2 regions of the Mixta sp. BE291 genome follow, and region 1 is predicted to be linked to the other one. Evidence: predicted binding sites of a transcription regulator. Region 1 holds the regulator's gene; the other holds the start of a gene.

Evidence for each region. Region 1 encodes LexA, which represses DNA repair genes until DNA is damaged. Its sites were predicted from a motif close to TNCTGTATGTACATACAGNA; they were not measured.
Region 2: a site for LexA is predicted at 5,989-6,008, ahead of J2X14_RS00895 (DNA translocase FtsK 4TM domain-containing protein). Genes of this name have one in related genera too.

Annotation. Positions count from the first base shown of each region.
Region 1 covers NZ_JAVDXN010000008.1:116,501-127,164, reverse strand. Annotated here, with positions in the region: gene J2X14_RS17525 (maltoporin) at 1-836, shown strand, start outside; gene malM (maltose operon protein MalM) at 932-1,882, shown strand; gene ubiC (chorismate lyase) at 2,175-2,702, shown strand; gene ubiA (4-hydroxybenzoate octaprenyltransferase) at 2,695-3,585, shown strand; gene plsB (glycerol-3-phosphate 1-O-acyltransferase PlsB) at 3,657-6,080, opposite strand; gene J2X14_RS17500 (diacylglycerol kinase) at 6,209-6,577, shown strand; gene lexA (transcriptional repressor LexA) at 6,683-7,291, shown strand; gene dinF (MATE family efflux transporter DinF) at 7,393-8,715, shown strand; gene J2X14_RS17485 (CsbD family protein) at 8,938-9,150, shown strand; gene zur (zinc uptake transcriptional repressor Zur) at 9,371-9,886, opposite strand; gene J2X14_RS17475 (conjugal transfer protein TraF) at 10,440-10,664, shown strand, end outside.
Region 2 covers NZ_JAVDXN010000001.1:195,572-206,235, forward strand. Annotated here, with positions in the region: gene aat (leucyl/phenylalanyl-tRNA--protein transferase) at 1-289, opposite strand, end outside; gene cydC (heme ABC transporter ATP-binding protein/permease CydC) at 323-2,053, opposite strand; gene cydD (heme ABC transporter permease/ATP-binding protein CydD) at 2,050-3,819, opposite strand; gene trxB (thioredoxin-disulfide reductase) at 3,965-4,933, opposite strand; gene lrp (leucine-responsive transcriptional regulator Lrp) at 5,456-5,950, shown strand; gene J2X14_RS00895 (DNA translocase FtsK 4TM domain-containing protein) at 6,069-9,848, shown strand; gene lolA (outer membrane lipoprotein periplasmic chaperone LolA) at 10,163-10,664, shown strand, end outside.

The DNA of each region.
Region 1 (10,664 bases):
GCTTTGGTAAGCTGTCACTGGCAGCCACCCGCAGCACAGAGGCTGGCGGTTCGGAAGCATTTATCAATGGCAGTACGCGTGAGAAAAACCGCGCCAACGATATTTTCGACGTGCGTATCGGCGGTATGGAAGTGAACCCCGGCGGCTCGCTGGAGCTGGGCTTTGACTACGGCAGCGCCAACGATACCGACGACTATCGTGCAACAAACGAAGATGCCTCAGATAATGGCTGGATGGCGACCCTTGAGCACACCCAGACCTTCTACGGCACCAGCCTGAACAAATTTGTTGTGCAGTACGCGACCGATGCGATGACCCAGAACCGCAACGGCCGCCCGGGCACCGCTGAGAGCAACAACGGCTCAATGATCCGCGTCATCGACCACGGCGCGATTGATTTCAATGACACCTGGAGCCTGATGTATGTGGGCATGTATCAGGACGTGGATCGCGATAACAACAACGGCACCACCTGGTACACCGTGGGCGTTCGTCCAATGTACAAATGGACGCCGATCATGAGCACCTTGCTGGAAGCGGGCTATGACAACGTTAAGTCTCAGCGCACCGGCGATCGCAACAGCCAGTATAAAGTCACCCTGGCCCAACAGTGGCAGGCAGGCAACAGCATTTGGTCACGTCCGGCCATTCGCGTGTTCGCGACCTATGCCAAGTGGGATGAGAAATGGGGCTACTCCTCCGATAATACGAATAACGACAACTATGTTGCTGGCGTGGCCAATAACACCGCCTTCAGCGATACCAGCGCCCGTACCTTTAGTCGTGGCGACAGTGATGAAGTCTCCTTCGGTATTCAGATGGAAGCCTGGTGGTAATAAGACAATCTGACAGGGCATAGTCAGCCCTGCGTCCTGCCTTAGCCCGCCTCCCTATTGCCTGAGAGAGGCGGGTTTCTCTTGAGGATAAAAAAATGAAAAAACATCTGCTCGCGCTCTGCCTGTTTCCAGTCCTGAGCTTTACCGTGCTGCCTGCCTTCGCCGCCAGCACCAGCCTTAATCCGCAGAATGTCGCCACTGCGCCATCCATCGCCCCGGACAAGCTACAGCGCCTCTCCTGGCTGCCGCTGGCGCCGCCGGTGAGTCAGGATATTGTGCTGAACACCAGTTCGGCCAGCCTGAATGAAGGCGATATCAGCGGCCCGGTAGCCACCATTGCGCTACCCGCCGATCAGGGATCGCTGGAAGTCACGCTCGCCAGCATCATGAAAGATCAACGCGTCTATGCGCCAAACGTGTTGGTATTGGATAGCCAGCTACAGCCTGCCGCCTTTTTCCCCAGCAGCTACTTTACCTATCAAAAGCCGGGCATTGTCGCCACTAACCGGCTGGAAGGCACCATGAAGCTGACGCCGGTGCTGGGACAAAAACAGATCTACCTGCTGATTTACACCACCACGCGCGATCTGGCGCAAACTTCCACCATGATCAATCCGGCCAAACTCTATGCGGAAGGGGCCAACAATGCCATTCCTGACGTGCCGGATCCGGTGGTGCAGCATAGCAATAGCGGCACGCTCTCATTGAAAGTGAAGAGCGAGCAGAACAGCGGCAACATTATGATTGGTAAGCTGTTCGGTTCTGGCGAATCGAAGCCGGTGGTGGTGGGCAGCACCAGCGCCGCCACGGCATCGGCGCAGCCAATGGTTAACGCACCCGCTCCGGCACCGATGGCTGCGCCCGCGCCTGCCGCGAAGGCTGAGCCGATGCTGAATGACACCGAAAAATATTTTAACGATGGCATTCGTAAAGCTGCGAAAGCAGGCGATATCGATAAAGCGTTGAAGCTGATGAACGAGGCGGAACGCCTTGGCTCGAAATCGGCGCGCGCAACATTTATCAGCAGTGTGAAAGGCAAGGGATAACATCCCCATATTGTTGATCTTGCTGGACGATTGGTGCGCCACTGGCGCACCCTTTTTTTAATGTGCTTTCTACTGCAAGGAAGTATCTTTCCCCGGCATCGTCCGCCGTGCTGAATATTTGATTCCCTACTTTGGTTATGAATACGCTGGCGCATACCCTTTGAGAGCTGAACCGATCATGCCTCCAGGCATAAACCGCAGCAAGCTTGCCCGTTGAATTTCTTCTGCGTTGCGTGTTCTGCGCAAGGCTCTGCGCTACACTATGGCACCTGTTTTTTACCGGAGATGCCGTATGTCCGATAACGCGCTTTCCATGCTGCGCGCCATTGCCTGGCTTCCCGCCTCATCGCCTGCATTGTCAGCCTCTTTGCTCGACTGGCTGCTGGAAGAAGATTCAATGACGAAGCGCTTTGAGCGCCACTGCCAAAAAGTGACCGTAGAGCCGCAGTTTGAAGGCTTCGTCAGCGCTGACGATATCGCTGAAGAATTACCGTTTCTGCCGCTGGAACCGCGCTACTGGCTGCGTGAGATCATCTTATTGGGCGATGGCGTTCCCTGGCTGGCGGGGCGTACGGTGGTGCCGGAATCAACGCTGGACGGGCCGGAAAAGATGCTGAGTCAGCTGGGCACGCGTCCGCTGGGACGTTATCTTTTTTCTTCCTCTACGCTCACGCGTGATTTTATCGACCCAGGCATCTCTGATGCGCTGTGGGGGCGTCGCTCACGCCTGCGTTTATCGGGCAAACCGCTGTTATTAACCGAACTGTTTTTACCCGCTGCACCGCTTTATCAAAGCCCGTCTGGAGAACCAAGTGAGTGATTTAGAAAAAACACTGACGCGCAATAAGCTGCAGGCTTACAGCCGACTGATGCGTATCGATAAACCGATCGGTTCGCTGTTGCTGCTGTGGCCGACGTTATGGGCGCTGTGGCTGGCAGGCGAAGCCGTGCCGCCGCTGCAGGTGCTGATTGTGTTTGTGCTGGGCGTGTTTTTTATGCGGGCAGCCGGTTGTGTGGTAAACGATTTTGCCGATCGTAAAATTGACGGGCACGTAAAACGTACGCAGACAAGGCCGTTAGCCAGCGGTATGGTCAGCGAGAAAGAGGCAAAGGTGCTGTTTGTGGCGCTGGTGCTGATCTCATTCGCGCTGGTGCTGACGATGAACGCCATCACCATCTGGCTCTCATTCGGCGGGCTGGCGCTGGCGTGGGTCTATCCGTTTATGAAGCGCTATACCCATTTGCCGCAGGTGGTTCTGGGTGCCGCCTTCGGCTGGGCTATTCCGATGGGATGGGCGGCAGTAAGCGGTCACGTACCGCTGAACGGCTGGCTGCTGTTTTTCGCCAATATCTGCTGGACGGTGGCTTACGATACGCAGTACGCCATGGTCGACAGGGATGACGATGTGAAAATCGGCGTGAAATCCACTGCCATTCTGTTTGGCCGCTTTGATAAGCTGATTATTGGACTGTTGCAGCTGGCGACACTGCTGCTGCTGGTGATCGTGGGCCAGCGCATGGCGCTGGACGGCGCGTTTTACTGGTCGTTGCTGATAGCCGCCGCGCTGTTTGTTCATCAGCAGAAACTGATTGCCGATCGTCAGCGCGATCGCTGTTTTCAGGCCTTCCTCAACAATAACTATGTTGGGCTGGTTATTTTTATTGGCATTGCGCTGAATATGCCGCCCTTTAGCCAGTGGTAGCCAACCGACGTAGCCAGAAACAAAAAGCGGGCGCCATTGGCGCCCGCTCTGTTTTACGCTGCGATACGCCTTTAACCAGGCGTAACGGCATTTTCAATCGTCTGACGCACATCGCTGGTGATCAGTTCAGCCAGCATATGATAGGTGTTCTGCGTCTGCTCCAGCGCGGCATCGCCGGTGTCACTGATATAGCCTTCGTCACGTAACGTCAGCACCAGCGTTGAGAACACCGCTTTGTCGAAAAACTCCGGCGCGTTAATACCGTGCAGCACCGACAGACGCTGAGCCAGCGTGCGGCTCTCTTTCTCCAGTGAACCACGGTTAATTGCCGGATTCGCGCTAAGAATAGAGAACGTAATCGCGTAGCGCTGCAGCGTTTCACGCATACCTGCAGCCAGCAGCTGCAACGTGCGGAAACGCACCGCGTTCAGGCGCATCATATCGTTCTCAATGGTAATCAGCTGCTGGCGCGCCAGCTCGGCGACCAGCTGTTGCAGCAGCTGCGGCAGCTCTTCTTTATCCCAACGCAGGAACAGTTCGCTTTTCAGCAGCGGATAAAGCACCGATACCTGACGCAGCAGCTCGGCGGCGGAGATTTCACGGTGCTGCTGTACGATTGCGGCAATCAGCGACGGCATAACCAGCATGTGATGCACATTATTGCGATAGTAAGTCATCAGCACCGCCTGTTCGCGCGGCAGGATAATGATATCGCCAATAGTGTCTTTTTCCGTCTCGAACTTGTTCATGTTCAGCGCATGTTCCAGCAGCGCTTCCGGCGTCATATTTGGCACGGTCGCATCTGAGGAATAGGGCACGTTACGCAGCAAGTCGAGATAGCACTCCAGCTGCTCAATCAGCTGTTCGCGGGTAAGTGAGCGCTGACGCGAAGCGAGCAATGCGGTAACGCACAGGTTCATAGCGTTGGCGGCACCGGCGTTGTTGATCCGCACCATGATCTGCTGGGCGATATCGTTCACCGCCGGCGTCAGCCACTGCGGACGCTGCGCCACGATCGGATCGATCGAGTCACGCCATTCCGGCACCTGCTTGTTAAGGTAATTTACCAGCGGCAGTGGCTCGCCAAAGTTTACGTAGCCCTGACCCAGATTGCGCAGCTTGCTCAAACCACGCAGCATTTGCAGAAAGCTCTCTTTCTCTTTCGCCGCGCCGCGTAGCTCTTTCGCGTAAGTGCCCACTTCCATGACATGTTCATAGCCGATATAAACCGGCACCACGGTAATAGGACGGTTACCGCCGCGCAGCATCGCCTGAATCGTCATCGACAGCGTACCGGTTTTCGGATCGAGCAGACGACCGGTGCGTGAGCGCCCGCCCTCAACAAAATACTCAACCGAATAACCGCGGCTGAACAGCTCACCCAGATATTCGCGGAATACCGTAGAGTAGAGTTTGTTGCCTTTAAAGGTACGGCGAATAAAGAATGCGCCGAGGCGACGGAAAATCGGCCCGGCCGGCCAGAAGTTAAGGTTGATGCCCGCAGCGATATGCGGCGGCACCAGACCCTGATGATAAAGCACGTAAGAGAGCAGCAGATAATCCATATGGCTGCGGTGGCAGGGCACATAAACCAGCCCGTGACCATCCAGCGCCAGCTGACGAATGCGTTCGCCGCCGCTGACATTAATGCCCTGATAGATTTTGCTCCATGTCCAGCCAATCACGCGGTCGGTCAGGCGGATCATTTCGTAGGAAAAGTCTGCGGCGACCTCTTCCATCAGCTCAATGGCATTCTGCTGCGCTTTTTCCTGCGAGATTTTCTTGCTGCGCGCTTCGTCTTCTACCGCTTTCGCAATGGCTTTCGACTGCAGCAGCTTATTAAACAGATCGTGGCGCACCGGCAAACGCGGACCAACAGCGGCCAGGCGTTGACGGGCGAAGTGAATCCGCGCCACACGCGCCAGTTTCTGCGCAATGGTTTTATCGGTGCCGTGTTCGGTAGCCATACGACGCAGGGAGACCATCGGCGAGAAGCGGACAAAGCTATCGCGACCCAGCCACAGCACGGCAAAAAATTTCTGTATACCGTTCAGCTCACGCAGGTGAGGGGTTTGTTCGCCCTGTACCTCGCGTCCCGGCGCGCGGCCAAACATCACCGAAACCGGCACCATCTGCACATCTAACTCGGGGTTGTTGCGGTGCAAATCGAGGTAATCGTGAAACAGCTTCACCGATTCCTGATTCGGCACAAAATAGGGGAACACGCGCGGACCGTCATGAATAAAGACGTGACGCGGCAGCAGAGCGCCATCTATCTCCAGCGGCTCAAGCGGATCGGGCAGATCGTGCAAGCGACACTGGGTGCGCAGCGCAAGGAGATCGGCCTTTGAATCATAAGGCAATACATACATAATGGGGCGCGACGTATCGAGTCCCAGTTCTGCTACCGGATCGCCCGGAATTGCCTTACTCTTAACCAAAAATGTAAGTGGTAAATTCAGTAACTTATAATAAAGTTTACGCCAACCTGACATAGACAACATGAAGCCTCTTGTTAGCAAAGCGCCGCAAGCATACCAGAAAGCGCATTGAAGATCTGTGGTGTTGCATTTAGTGCTGCACCCTGACATTGACGTTAAACATTGCAAAGGGTTCCCTGAAGATGGCAAATAACGTAACGGGCCTGATCCGCATCATTAAAGCGGCCGGATACTCCTGGAAAGGCCTGCGGGCGGCCTGGCAACATGAAGCGGCGTTTCGCCAGGAAGCGGTTCTGGCGCTGGTGGCGATCGCGATCGCCTGCTGGCTTGATGTCGATGCCATCACGCGTGTGTTACTGATAGGCTCGGTATTTCTCATTATTATTGTCGAGATCCTTAACAGCGCTATCGAAGCGGTGGTTGACCGTATCGGCAGCGAGTTTCATCCGCTGGCGGGACGGGCCAAAGATATGGGATCCGCCGCGGTGTTGCTCAGCATCATACTGGCGCTTTTTGTGTGGGTAACCCTGCTATGGTCATATTTACGATAGCCTTTCCAGAATAGATAAAGAGTTGTTTTTTACACAGCATTTGGTTTCCATTCCACCAATACCTGTATATACTCACAGCGACTGTATAAACAACCAGGGGGCGGGATGAAAACCTTAACGGCTCGGCAGCAGCAGGTTTATGACCTGATTCGCGATCACATTAATCAGACAGGTATGCCGCCAACGCGTGCGGAAATCGCCGCCCAGTTAGGCTTTCGCTCCCCTAACGCCGCAGAGGAACATCTGAAAGCGCTGGCACGTAAAGGCGTGATTGAGATGGTGTCCGGTGCTTCACGCGGGATTCGCCTGATGGCGGAAGAAGAAAACGGCCTGCCGTTGATTGGCCGCGTCGCCGCCGGTGAGCCGCTGCTGGCGCAGGAACATATTGAAAGCCGCTTCCAGGTTGATCCTAATCTGTTCAAGCCTCACGCAGACTTCCTGCTGCGCGTCAGCGGCATGTCGATGAAAGATATCGGTATTGTGGATGGCGACCTGCTGGCGGTGCATAAAACGCAGGATGTGCGTAACGGCCAGGTAGTCGTAGCGCGCATTGATGACGAAGTGACCGTTAAGCGCCTGAAGCGTCAGGGCAATACCGTGCAGCTGCTGCCGGAAAACCATGATTTCCAGCCGATTGTGGTCGATCTGCAACAGCAGACGCTGACAATCGAAGGTCTGGCCGTTGGCGTTATTCGTAACGGCGACTGGCTGTAATGACTTCGTGGCGGCCTGCTGGCCGTCACGTATTTCCCCTGCTATTTTTCTTCCGGCGATAACCGCTGTGGCCTGTCGCCATATTCTTGCTGCGGATTGCCATGCACTTCTTCTCTGCGACTGATAAAAATCTCTGGCGGCTGGCGCTGCCCATGATCCTCTCAAACATTACCGTGCCGCTGCTGGGCCTGGTGGACACTGCCGTTATTGGTCACCTGGACAGCCCCGTCTATCTGGGCGGCGTCGCGGTAGGCGCCACCGCGACCAGCTTTCTGTTTATGCTGCTGCTTTTCCTGCGTATGAGCACTACCGGGCTCACCGCGCAGGCGTTTGGCGCAGGCGATAAGCAGGCGCTGGCGCGCGCGCTGGTACAACCCTTATGCATCGCCCTGGTTGCCGGTATCGCCTTTATCCTGTTGCGTGAGCCGCTTAGCGCTCTGGCCGCGCAGGCGGTGGGCGGCAGCCCGGCAGTGCTGGAACAGGCGCAGCGCTTTATCCACATCCGCTGGCTTAGCGCCCCCGCGACGCTGGCTAATTTGGTGATACTCGGTTGGCTGCTGGGCGTGCAGTATGCGCGTGCTCCGTTCATCTTGTTGATCGTCGGTAATCTGGTCAATATCCTGCTCGACCTGTGGTTTGTTATCGGCCTTGGCTGGGGCGTGGCGGGCGCAGCGGCGGCAACCGCCATTGCTGAAACCGTTTCGCTGCTGGTCGGGCTGGGGCTGGTATGGCATGTGTTACGCCTGCGTCAGATAACCTTTACGCATCTAAAACAGGGTCTGAAGGGCAATATGCGCCGGTTACTGCGCTTGAACCGCGACATTATGCTGCGTTCGCTGCTGCTACAGCTCTGCTTCGCCTCTGTCACGATTTTAGGCGCGCGCATGGGCAGCGAGATCGTAGCGGTAAATGCGGTGCTGCTGATGTTCCTGACTTTTACCGCTTATGCGCTGGATGGCTTTGCCTATGCGGTTGAGGCGGTTTCCGGCGAGGCCTTTGGCGTCGGCGATGAGGCGAAGCTGCGCCGGGTCTGGTTTGCCGCCTGTCGGCAGGCGGGACTGGTCGCGCTGCTGTTCGCCGTAGGCTATGGGCTTTGGGGCAGGGATGTCGTTACGCTGCTGACTTCCTTGCCGCAGCTACAGGCGCTGGCGGATCGCTATCTGCCGTGGCAGATGCTGTTACCTGTGGTCGGCGTCTGGTGCTATTTGCTGGATGGCATGTTTATTGGCGCAACACGCGGCCGTGAAATGCGCAACAGTATGGCGCTGGCGGCGTTGGGGTTTGGCATCACACTATTCACCGTGCCGCAGCTGGGAAATCATGGTTTATGGCTGGCCGTTACCGTTTTCCTGCTGTTGCGCGGGCTGACGCTGGGATGGGTATGGCATCGTTATCAGCAGCGGGGCACCTGGTTTACGCTTTGACACATTTGTTACCGTTACGCTTATTAGCTGAATTGGCTGGGTTTTCAGCATGCTTCAGGGTTATTGAGGCGATTTTTTAGTTCATATTCCTGTGTTTCAGAGCAAATTCGCCCGTTTCTACTATTATTAAAAGTGTCAAACACAGGGAATCAGCGCTTTTTATTGTTGTGAGATCGCGTTGGTAGCCAGAAGCTGTTAACACCCAAGGTAGAGGACAAAATTATGAACAGAGACGAAGCCGGCGGTAACTGGAAACAGTTTAAAGGTAAAATGAAGGAAAAATGGGGCAAGCTGACCGATGATGACATGACTGTTATCGAAGGTAAACGCGATCAGCTGGTCGGTAAAATTCAGGAACGCTACGGCTATGCAAAAGACGAAGCGGAAAAAGAAGTGAGCGATTGGGAAACCAACAACCGCGATTATCGCTGGTAAGTTCGCTTTTCAGGATTATGCTCCTACCCTGGCACAAGGAATGTGCCATTTACTCTCTGTATGACCCGTTGCACCTTCACGACTTACCACAGCTATCATGCTGCGCTGCATGAGGCTCTCGCTCGTTGCTGCGGCCACCTCATCGCTTCACCCACTGCTCTGCGCTTTGATAGCGTAGCCTTCGCCTCATGAAAACCGCACGACGCAAAGGCCTTGCTGGCTACCGCCCGCGTTTTTTCTCCACGATGCTGTGATCGTGCGTGCAGCTTTCCGGCTGCTGGCAGCTTTCTACATCTTTACAGAGTGCGCACAGGCCATGCGCTTCAATCACGCTATTACGCAGCGAAAAGCCGCTCTGCTGAGACAGCAGCTGAAGGACCGTTTCCACGCCCTGCGCATGCTGCTCACTGACGGTGCCGCAACGATCGCAAATCAACATCGCGGAAGTATGCTGTGGTTCTTCGAAGTGATGGCAGACCACGTAGCTGTTGTTCGATTCAACGCGATGAATAAAGCCCTGCTCCAGCAAAAAGTCGAGCGCGCGATAAATGGTGGGCGGTTTGGCCTGCGGTTCAGAGGCGCGTAGCAGATCGAGCAGGTCATAGGCGCTGATAGCGGTATTCTTTTCCACCATCAGACGCAGCACCTCCAGACGCTGTGGTGTCAGGCGCACGTTGCGTTGCAGACAAATTTTTTCAGCCTGCGACAGAATCTGTTGTGAAGGTGATACGCTCATAATCTTTCTCCGGGCGATTGAGATGTTATTTTATCACACGCCCTTTACCAGGCAAAATGATTGCCAAAACGCCCGTTGCCGACCTGCCTGAAACAACCGCTCGCCAAAAATTTCGCCTAAAAATCGCGTCATTCTGTGGTTTAAGATTGGCCGTAAAACAGCGCTCTCTTGCCAAATCTCTTCTAAAAAAGCATAAAAAATCGTCCTGCGTTTCTGACAATTGCCAATGAGCGAGCCTGTCGCTGCCTGACCGCAGCGTCATACCACTGATCGTGTTAACCATTTTATTTAGATCCACTAATAAGCACGCTTCCTGTTTGCAGGAGAAAAAAGATCCAGCTAATGTTCAATCAGGCTTAATAACGGCAGAAAAGTTAAATTGCCGGAAAATCTAAAAGAAAGGTTAAGCTAACGGTTGCGCATAAAAGCAGCAATCCTCTGATAAGCCGGGGAAAATGGCCTGAGTTCAGGTTAATAAAACAGGCAATTACTGGTCATCATTCACCCAGTGATTTCCTTCTTACTTTCAGCTTATTTTGGGTGGCGTCTGATAATGGCAAAGAAAAACATTCATGTTTTGAAGCTTTCTCCTGCGGCGGTATTAATGCCGTTAATATTTACCTCGTTTTCTTCCCTGGCGGCCGGCAGCTACTTTGATGCACGTAATGATGCGATGGGCGGGACGGGCGTGGCTTCATCTAACTATACCACCGCGCCATTATCTAACCCGGCGCTGCTGACCAAAGGTCGTGCGGAAGATCGGGTGAGTGTGATTCTG
Region 2 (10,664 bases), on a different contig from region 1:
CCGCAAAGGCCCGATTCAGCGTAACGCGATAGGGGGAATGACGGTGAAAGCGCTTCATGCTGCGGCTGCAATGAAACGCATTTGGGTGTAACACCGCGCGCGGATCGGGCGACCACCACAAAATGGGATCGCCCGGCGAAAACCAGGGGAAAATACCGCGGTGATAGGCGTTGAGTAAACGCGCAGGGCTAAGATCGCCGCCCATAGCCAGCAGGCCATTCGGTTCGCGCAGCGCCATCTCCGGCGGCGGAAAGTTAAGCGATTCACGTGACAGCTGAATCAGTCGCATTTCTCAAAGGTCCCGCAGTTTCAGAAGCTATGACTATAGCGTAAACCGCTGCTGAAAATGCCAGTAGCGACCGCCTTTTGCGATTAATTCCCGGTGCGTTCCCTGCTCGATAATCTCACCCTGGTCCATAACACAAATGCGATCGACCTTATCCAGGCCTTGCAGGCGATGGGTAACCATCAGCACCGTTTTATCTGCGGTGACCTGATGCAGCAGAGTGAGGATCTGCCGCTCCGTCTCGGCATCCAGCCCTTCGGTGGGTTCATCAAGCAGCATAATGGGGCCATTGTGCAGCAGCGCGCGGGCAATAGCCAGACGACGTAATTCGCCGCCGGAAAGCTGACGGCCGCCTTCGCCCAGCCAGGCATTTAACCCTTCGCCTGCCAGCAGTTTTTCCAGGCCAACCTGTTTCAGTATGGCGATCAGGGTATCGTCGTGGCTGCCCGGCGCGGCCAACGCGAGATTGTCGCGCAAGGTCTGATTAAACAGATGCACGCGCTGGCTGACCACGCTAACCGCTGCGCGCAGCGCCGGTTCGCTCCACTGTTTGAGCGCACGGCCCTGGAGCCAAATCTCGCCCTGCTGCGCATCCCATGCCCGCGTCAGCAGCTGTAACAGCGTGCTTTTGCCGCAGCCGGTCGGGCCGAGCAGCGCAACGGTTTCTCCGGCGCTAATCGTTAACGTCAGGCGCTGGAGGGCAGGGGAAGGCGCGTTCGGATAGGAAAAGGTCACCGCTTCTAACGCCAGCGTGCCGGGGGCTGGCGTCTCAACGTCTTGCACGGAAGGGAACCGTACGGCAGGCACCTGATCGATAATCTCGCTGATGCGCTCCGCGGAGGCAAAAACCTGTCCAAGGTGCTGAAAGGCCATGCCAACCGGCGCTAACGCCTCGAAGGCCGCCAGGCTGCAAAACACCAGCAGAGCGATCAATGCCCCCGGCTGCGGCCAGTCGCCTACGCCGCCCGCGCTGAGCCACAGCAGCAGGGTGACCGTTGCGCCGCTTACCAGCAGCAACAGCGCCTGCGACAGCCCGGTCAGGCTGGCCTGCCTGCGCTGCGCCTGCTGCCAGCGCTGCTCCACCGCATCCAGCCGGGAACGTCGCGCGTCAATGCCGCCATACAGAGAAAGCTCCGCCTGCGCCTGTAGCCACTGGGTCAGCTGCAGGCGATAGCGCGCCCGTTCCACGGTAATGATCTTGCCTGATGGTTTCCCGGCGCGATAAAACAGCGGTGGAAGCAGCAGCAAGGTCAGCAGCATACTGGTGCCCAGCGTCAGCGCCAGCGAGAGATCCAGCCAGCTCAGCCCCAGCGTGACCACCACAATCACCACCAGCGCGCCGCAAAACGGCGAGATAACCCGTAGATAAAGGTGATCGAGCGTATCGACATCGGCAACGAAACGGTTGAGTAAATCGCCCTGGCGCAGGTGATTAAGCCCGGCGGGCGAGAGCGGCAGCAGACGGCCAAAGGTAAACACGCGCAGGTGTTGCAGCACGCGGAAGGTGCCATCATGGCTGACCAGACGTTCAAAATAGCGCGCAACGGTGCGAATAATCGCCGCGCCACGTACGCCCGCCGCAGGCAGCATATAGTTAAAGCTGTAAAGCCCCGCCGTACCGGCCAGGGATGAAGCAGCCAAAAACCAGCCCGAAAGCGTGAGCAGGCCGGTGCTGGCTAACAGCGTGACAATCGCCAGCAACACGCCTAACAGCAGACGCCAGCTATGGCGACGATAGAGCCGCAGGAAAGGACGCAGTTTGCTCATTGCGTTATCTCCCTCTGACGGTGCGTCAGCAAGGCGGCAAACGGCCCTGGCTGGCTGGTGAGCTGTTGCCAGCTGCCCTGTTGAATAATCTGACCCGCGCGCATTACCCAAATTTCATCCCACTGCGCCAGCTCATTGAGCTGATGCGTAACCAGCAGGGTGGTTTGCTGATGCGATGCGGTCAGCAACGCCTGCATAACCTGCTGTTCACTATGCGCATCGAGACTGGCGCCCGGCTCATCCAGCAACAGCAACTGGCAAGGCTTTAACAACGCGCGCGCCACGGCGATGCGCTGCGCCTGACCCACTGAGAGGCCCGCCGCCTGGTCGCCCATTTCGCTCTCCAGCCCGCGCGGCAGACGGGAAATAAACTCCTCAACGCCCGCCAGCGCCAGCACCTGCTGTAAACGCGCCGCAGAAACCTGCTGCCCGTTGAGAATATTATCGCCCACGGTGGGCTCCGGCAGATGCGGATTCTGGCCTACCCAGGCGAGAAGCTGTTGCCAGCCGTCGCGTTGCAGCTCGCGCAGCTCAAAGCCATTAATGCGCAGTGAACCCTGATAGGGCAGAAAGCCCAGCAGCATATTAACCAGCGAGCTTTTGCCCGCACCGCTTTGGCCCACCAGCGCCACACGCTTGCCCGGCGGCAGCGTGAAATTCAGCGGCCCCGCCAGCACTGCGCCGTTCGGCGCCATAATCACCAGTTCGCTTGCTTCGATGTGCAACGGCTGATGAGGCAGCAGCGGCCGATCTTCTGTTACCGGTGTGTCGTGCGGGGAAGCGAGAAAGTCATGCAGCGCGTCGGCCGCGCCAATCGCCTGGGCTTTGGCGTGATAAAACGTTCCCAGGTCGCGCAGCGGCTGGAAAAACTCTGGTGCCAGGATCAACGCCAGAAAACCGGCGAACAGCGTCACCTGGGCGCCATAATGACCAAAATTGAGTTCGCCAAGATAGGAGAAGCCAAAATAAACCGCGACAATAGCGATCGAGATCGAGGCGAAAAACTCCAGCACCGCGGAGGAGAGAAAAGCGAGCCTGAGCACCTCCATGGTGCGCTGGCGGAAATCTTCCGATGCGGCGGCAATCGATCGCGTTTCCGCCGCGCCGCGATGAAACAGACGCAGCGTATCCAGGCCGCGCAGCCGGTCGAGGAAATCGCCACTAAGACGCGCCAGCGCCAGAAAGTTACGCCGGTTGGCATCGGCGGCACCCATGCCCACCAGCGCCATAAACAGCGGGATCAGCGGGGCCGTCGCCAGCAGAATCAATCCGGCAGCCCAGTTTATCGGGAAAACCACCAGCAAAATCAGGCCAGGAATCAGAACGGCTAACATCATCTGCGGCAGATAACGCGCGTAATAGTCCTGCATCTCTTCTATCTGTTCCAGCAGCAGGCTTGCCCAGCTGCCAACGGGCTTTTCCTGAATCCAGGCGGGGCCGCGCTGTTGCAAACGATCGAGCACCTGCTTGCGCAGCGTACGCCGTATTTGCTCGCCCGCCCGCCAGCCCACCTGTTCACGGAGCCAGCTGAGCAGCGCGCGCGCCATGAAACAGAGCAGGAGCAGGCCCACCAGGGGGAGGCATTGCGCGCGCGGCTGTTGTGCGCTAATCAGCTGATGCATCAGCGTGGCCAGCAGCCAGGCCTGAGCGATGATAATCAAGGCGCTGAGTAAGCCCAGCAGCGTAGAAAGGGTGGTCCAGGGGCGCGCGTACAGGCGTTGCTGACGCAGCCAGCGGGTGAGTTGCTGTTGACGTTTCTTTTCCATTCGGGGCCGTTTCGCAGAAAAAACAGGCTGGCCGATATCGCCAGAGAGTATGCCGTTAAAGGCGCAGGCAATGTAGCATGGCAGGCAGAAAAAAGGCGACAGTTCTCCTGCCGCCGCAGACAAATAAGATCAGTTAATTAACAACTTACTTATCGTTTTTAACCAAACCGTCTAAATAGCGTTCTGCGTCCAGCGCGGCCATACAGCCGGTACCGGCGGAGGTGATCGCCTGACGATAGGTATGGTCCATCACATCACCGGCGGCAAACACGCCCGGAATGCTGGTTTGCGTGGCGTTGCCCTGCAGGCCGGACTGCACTTTGATATAGCCATTTTCCAGCGCCAGCTGACCGGCGAAAATCGCGGTGTTCGGGCTGTGGCCGATAGCAACAAACAGGCCTGCAACATCCAGCTCTTTGGTGGTTTCGCTGTTCTGCGTGCTACGCAGACGCACACCGGTGACGCCCATCTGATCGCCCAGCACTTCATCCAGCTCGCAGTCGGTATGCAGCACGATATTGCCGCTGCTGACTTTTTCCATCAGGCGGTTAATCAAAATTTTCTCGGCGCGGAAAGCGTCGCGACGGTGAATCAGATGAACCTCAGAGGCGATGTTAGAGAGATAAAGCGCCTCTTCAACGGCCGTATTGCCGCCGCCGACCACGGCCACTTTCTGCTTACGGTAGAAGAAACCATCGCAGGTGGCGCAGGCGGAAACGCCTTTACCTTTGAACGCTTCTTCAGAAGGCAGGCCCAGATAGCGAGCGGAAGCGCCTGTGGCGATAATCAAGGCATCGGCGGTGTATTCCCCGCTGTCGCCCACCAGACGGAACGGACGATTTTGCAAATCAACCGTATGAACATGGTCGAAAATGATTTCGGTATTAAATTTCACCGCATGTTCATGCATCCGTTCCATCAACAGCGGACCAGTCAGATCGTTGGGATCGCCAGGCCAGTTCTCTACGTCGGTGGTGGTGGTTAGCTGGCCGCCTTTTTCCAGGCCGGTAATCATTACCGGATTCAGGTTAGCGCGTGCAGCGTAGACCGCTGCGGTATAGCCCGCCGGACCTGAGCCCAGAATAAGCAATTTACTGTGTTTGGCCGTGCCCATGAGATCCTCATTAGTTAACTGGCAACATGGAGCAAGATTGTAGGGAATTTAGCGCAGCAAAAAAAGCGTTCTACGATTTTGTTAACAATTGATGCAACAGGCGGCACCGATAACGGCGGGCAGATGCTAACGACACGTCAATAAACGCGCCGCAGAAAATAAATCGCAGGTAAAACGGGCAAAAAAAGCGGTTAAAACCGGTCGCGTCAGCAAGCAGCTGGCATGTTCTCCTGATTTTCAATGTTTTGCTTTGACAATCGCCTGCGCTTTTGCGAAAACATTGTGGGAAGCAGAGAATATTTGGGCTATGTAAACAGAGTTTCGTACCAGCTTTTGCGTACAACGCCGAATAAACTCAGTCTGTCATTCGTAATGACGCATGGTGTGGACAGACAGCATGCGTCATGCGGATGGGCGCTGCAATAGCAACAGGCTCTATGTCTTCACTGACGAAAGACCCTGCACATTGATATGGTTCAGGGTATGGCAGGTAAAGGGAAGGAATGAAGAGAGACAATAATAATGGTAGACAATAAAAAACGCCCCGGAAAAGACCTCGACAGAATCGACAGAAATATCCTGAATGAGCTGCAAAAAGATGGCCGTATTTCTAATGTCGAGCTGTCAAAACGCGTTGGCTTATCGCCTACGCCATGTCTTGAACGCGTACGCCGCCTGGAACGTCAGGGCTTTATTTTAGGCTATACCGCGTTGCTTAACCCTCACTATCTTGACGCATCGTTGCTGGTTTTCGTTGAGATTACTCTGAATCGCGGCGCGCCTGATGTGTTTGAACAATTTAACGCCGCCGTGCAAAAACTTGAGGAAACTCAAGAGTGTCACCTCGTTTCCGGTGATTTTGACTACCTGCTGAAAACGCGCGTACCGGATATGTCCGCTTACCGTAAACTGCTGGGTGAAACCCTGCTGCGCCTGCCAGGCGTTAACGATACGCGGACTTATGTGGTGATGGAAGAAGTCAAACAGAGTAACCGCCTGGTTATTAAAACGCGATAACACGGGACAGGTGCAAAACCTGGTGGTATTCGGTACACTCCTGTGAATTCATACAGGCACAGCGTCGGTTACCCCGGCGCTGTTTCCTTCATAGTTTACAGATACCTGGAGAGTTCTCTTGAGCCAGGAATATACAGAAGATAAAGAAGTGTCACTTAAGCCGCTTAGTAGTGGTCGCCGTCTGCTCGAAGCGTTGCTGATTCTTGTTGCGCTGTTCGCTGTCTATCTGATGGTGGCGCTGGTTAGTTTTAATCCTTCCGATCCCAGTTGGTCTCAGACCGCCTGGCATGAACCCATCCATAACCTGGGCGGCAACGTCGGCGCCTGGCTGGCCGATACGTTACTGTTTATTTTTGGCATTATGGCCTATGCCATTCCGCCGGTGATCCTGGGTCTTTGCTGGATAACCTTTCAGCAGCGCGACCGCCAGGATTATATCGACTATTTCGCCGTCGGCCTGCGCCTGATCGGCGTGCTGGCGCTGGTGGTGACCACCTGTGGCCTCGCCGCGCTGAATGCGGATGATATCTGGTACTTCGCGTCCGGCGGGGTAATCGGCAGCCTGGTGAGTAATGCCATGGCCCCCTGGCTGAACGGCGCGAGCGGAACCCTGGCCTTGCTTTGCCTGTGGGCCGCCGGGCTTACGCTCTATACCGGTTGGTCCTGGCTGACCATCGCGGAGAAAATCGGCGCGGTGGTGATGGGCGTGCTGACTTTTGCCAGCAATCGCTCGCGCGCTGATGAAGCCTGGCATGAAGACGACGAAGAGGCACATTCGGCCCCCACCATTAAACGTGCGGTTCAGCTGGATGAGGACGATGACATTCTGTTGTCGCCGCCGCGTAAGCTACAGCCGGTGGAGGATGACGCGGAAGAGATCGATCCGCTGTTTGCTAACGCACCGGGGGCTGACAGCGCCGCGGTGACGCCGCCGACCACCGCCGGCTCTGTGCCTGTTCAGCCTTCTGTCGTTGCTGCTGCTGCGGCACAGCCTGCCGTTGCAGCGCAGGCCGCTGCGGCATCAATGCCGGTGGAGCAGCAGAACCGTGCGCCGTCAGCTGCGCCAACGCAGGATAACGCGGCAACCACGGCAACCACGGCGGCCACGATGGTTTCCAGCGCAGCCGCTCAAACCGAGCGCGCAACCAGCGCGCCGCCGCTTTATCGTTTTGAAATGCCTGAGCATGCCGCCGCCTTTACGTCGCCGGAAGAGGACGATGGCCCGCAAATGGGTAACTGGCAAGCGGCATCAACCACAGCGCCAGCGCTGGGTACGGTTGCCGCGGCCGCGGCTGCGCAAACCGATGCCGTTTCCTTTATGCCTGCCAGCGCGCCTGAAGAGACCAATCCGCAGATTAAACAGGGCATTGGGCCTGAGCTTCCGCGCCCGAAACCGGTTAAGTTGCCTACGCGCCGTGAACTTGCTTCCTTTGGCATTAAACTGCCTTCTCAGCGTCTGGCAGAGGAAAAAGCGAAGCAGGAGGCTGAGGCTCAGCAACAGACGCTGTCTCAGCCGGCTGATGAGCAATCCATGGCCGAAGACGAAAGCCAGTTACGCAATGCGTTTATGGCGCAGCAGCAGGCGCGCTATGGCGCAGACTATGCTGCGGAAGAAGAGGAACATGCACAGCAGCAGGATGCCCAGCGCTTGCAACAGGACGAGCACGCTTTGCAGCAGGATGAGCAGGCAGCGCTGGCGCAGCAGTTTGCGCAACAGCAGCAGCAACGTTATGCGGCTTCTGAAGCGCCAACGGCTGATGCTGAGCAAACCAGCTACGCTCAGCAACGTTACACGACTCCTGAAGCGCCAACGGCTGATGCTGAGCAAATTAACGGCGCTCAGCAGCGTTACGCGCATCCTGAAGAGGCTGTGCCTGTGGCCGAAGCGGAAACTCCCGTGCAGCAGCGTTATGTTCAGCCAACGCAGCCCGATGTAACGTATCAGCATCAGCCGCAGCAGAGTGCGCCGCAAACGCGCCATGAACCGCAGGCTGACGTGCGCGTTCACAGCACGCCGCCGCGTGACGTGCCTGCGTTTACCCTCGATCCCGCTGCCGCGTTCGATTTCTCGCCGATGGACGATCTGGTTGATGATGGCCCAAGCGAGCCATTGTTTACCATTGCCGCTACGCCTGAGCCGGAAATGCCTGCTACGGAACCGCAGTGGCAGCAGCCAACGCCTGAGCCGCGCTATGCCGCTCAGCCGACGGAGGTTCCGGCACCGCAGGTTTCACAACCGATTGAGCCGGTTCAACGCGCCGTCGAGCCGCCCGCGTCTCAATGGCAAAACAGCACGGCGCCTGCGCCTGCGGCGGCCGTTGTTGCGCCACAGCCTGAAAGCCATGAATCACTGACGGAGAGCCTGATTCATCCGTTCCTGATGCGACATGAGCAGCCAACCTATAAGCCGACGACGCCGCTGCCAACGCTCGATCTGTTAACCTCGCCGCCGGAAGAGGAAGAGCCGGTAGATATGTTTGCGCTGGAGCAGACGGCCCGTTTGGTTGAAGCGCGTCTTGCTGATTATCGGGTAAAAGCGGAAGTAGTTGGCATTTCGCCCGGTCCGGTGATTACCCGTTTTGAGCTTGATTTAGCGCCTGGCGTGAAGGCTGCGCGCATCTCTAACCTGTCACGCGATTTAGCCCGTTCGCTTTCAGCGGTGGCGGTACGTGTGGTTGAGGTGATTCCTGGCAAGCCGTACGTTGGCCTTGAACTGCCAAACAAACATCGTCAGACCGTGTATCTGCGTGAAGTGCTTGACTGCGCCAGCTTCCGTGACAATCCTTCGCCGCTCTCCGTGGTGCTGGGTAAAGATATTGCCGGTCAGCCGGTGGTGGCCGACTTAGCAAAAATGCCTCACCTGCTGGTTGCCGGTACTACCGGTTCCGGTAAATCGGTGGGCGTGAACGCGATGATCATTAGCATGCTGTATAAAGCGACGCCGGAAGAGGTGCGCTTTATTATGATCGACCCGAAAATGCTGGAACTTTCCGTGTATGAAGGCATTCCGCATCTGCTGACGGAAGTGGTTACCGACATGAAGGATGCGGCGAATGCCTTGCGCTGGAGCGTTGGCGAGATGGAGCGTCGTTATAAGCTGATGTCTGCGCTTGGCGTACGAAATCTGGCGGGCTATAACGAGAAAATCGAACTGGCGGAAGCGATGGGTCGACCGATCCCGGATCCGTTCTGGAAGCCTGGCGACAGTATGGATACGCTGCCGCCGACGCTGGAGAAACTGCCTTATATCGTGGTCATGGTCGATGAATTTGCCGATCTGATGATGGCGGTAGGTAAAAAAGTGGAAGAGCTGATTGCGCGTTTGGCCCAGAAGGCGCGTGCGGCAGGGATCCACCTGGTGCTGGCGACGCAGCGACCGTCGGTTGATGTCATTACCGGCTTAATTAAGGCCAACATTCCGACACGTATTGCCTTTACCGTATCCAGCAAAATCGACTCGCGTACCATCCTCGATCAGGGTGGCGCGGAATCGCTGTTGGGCATGGGCGATATGCTCTATATGCCGCCGAATTCCTCGATTCCGGTGCGCGTACACGGGGCTTTCGTGCGCGATCAGGAAGTGCATGCGGTAGTACAGGACTGGAAAGCGCGCGGTCGACCACAGTATATTGAAAGCATTACTGCGGGTGACGAAGGTGAAGGTGGCGGCCTGGGCTTAGACGGCGGCGATGAAGAGCTGGATCCGCTGTTCGATCAGGCCGTAGCGTTTGTGGTGGAAAAACGGCGTGCGTCGATTTCTGGCGTACAGCGACAGTTCCGTATCGGCTATAACCGCGCAGCCCGCATTATTGAGCAGATGGAGGTGCAGGCTATCGTCTCTCCGCCTGGGCATAATGGCAACCGTGAGGTTTTGGCGCCGCCGCCGCACGAAATGTAATATACCCTAAATAATTTGAGTTGCAGGAAGGCGGCGACGCAGGGAGTCCGCAGGAGCTTACTGCAGTAAGTGACTGGGGTGAGCGAGGAAAGCCAACGTGCATGCAACTTGAAGTATGACGGTTATAAAACGCTGTTTGCGCTGTCAGATGTTATACGGGCCGGAATTTACCGGCCCGTTGTTTATTTAAGCATCAGTAGCGGCTAACCGCGGCGCTTTCAGTATTTTCTCCTGTCAGGAAGCGCGCTGTCAGTCTAATGTGTAATAAGGCCGCCTGATGCGGAATATAACGACTTAAAAAGGAATCGGTAGTCATGAAAAAATTAGTCCTTGCTTGCGGTTTACTTTCAGCGTTGACCTCCGCTGGCGCGCTGGCCGATGCTTCCAGTGAATTACAGCAGCGTCTGGATAAAGTCAGCAGCTTCCATGCCAGCTTTAACCAAAAGGTTACCGACACCAGCGGATCGAATGTGCAGGAAGGGGAAGGGGAACTGTGGGTAAAACGTCCCAACCTGTTTAACTGGCATATGACCGCGCCGGATGAAAGCGTTATTATTTCAGATGGTAAAACCCTTTGGTTTTACAATCCTTTTGTTGAGCAGGTCAGTGCCACCTGGCTGAACAGCGCCACCAGCAATACGCCGTTTATGCTGATTGCCCGTAATCAGGGCAGCGACTGGAAACAGTACAATGTGAAACAGCAGGGCGACAATTTTGAGCTGACGCCAAAAACGGACGCCGGTAACCTGAAGCAGTTTGTGATTAATGTTTCGGGTAACGGCACCATTAATCAATTCAGCGCCATCGAGCAAGATG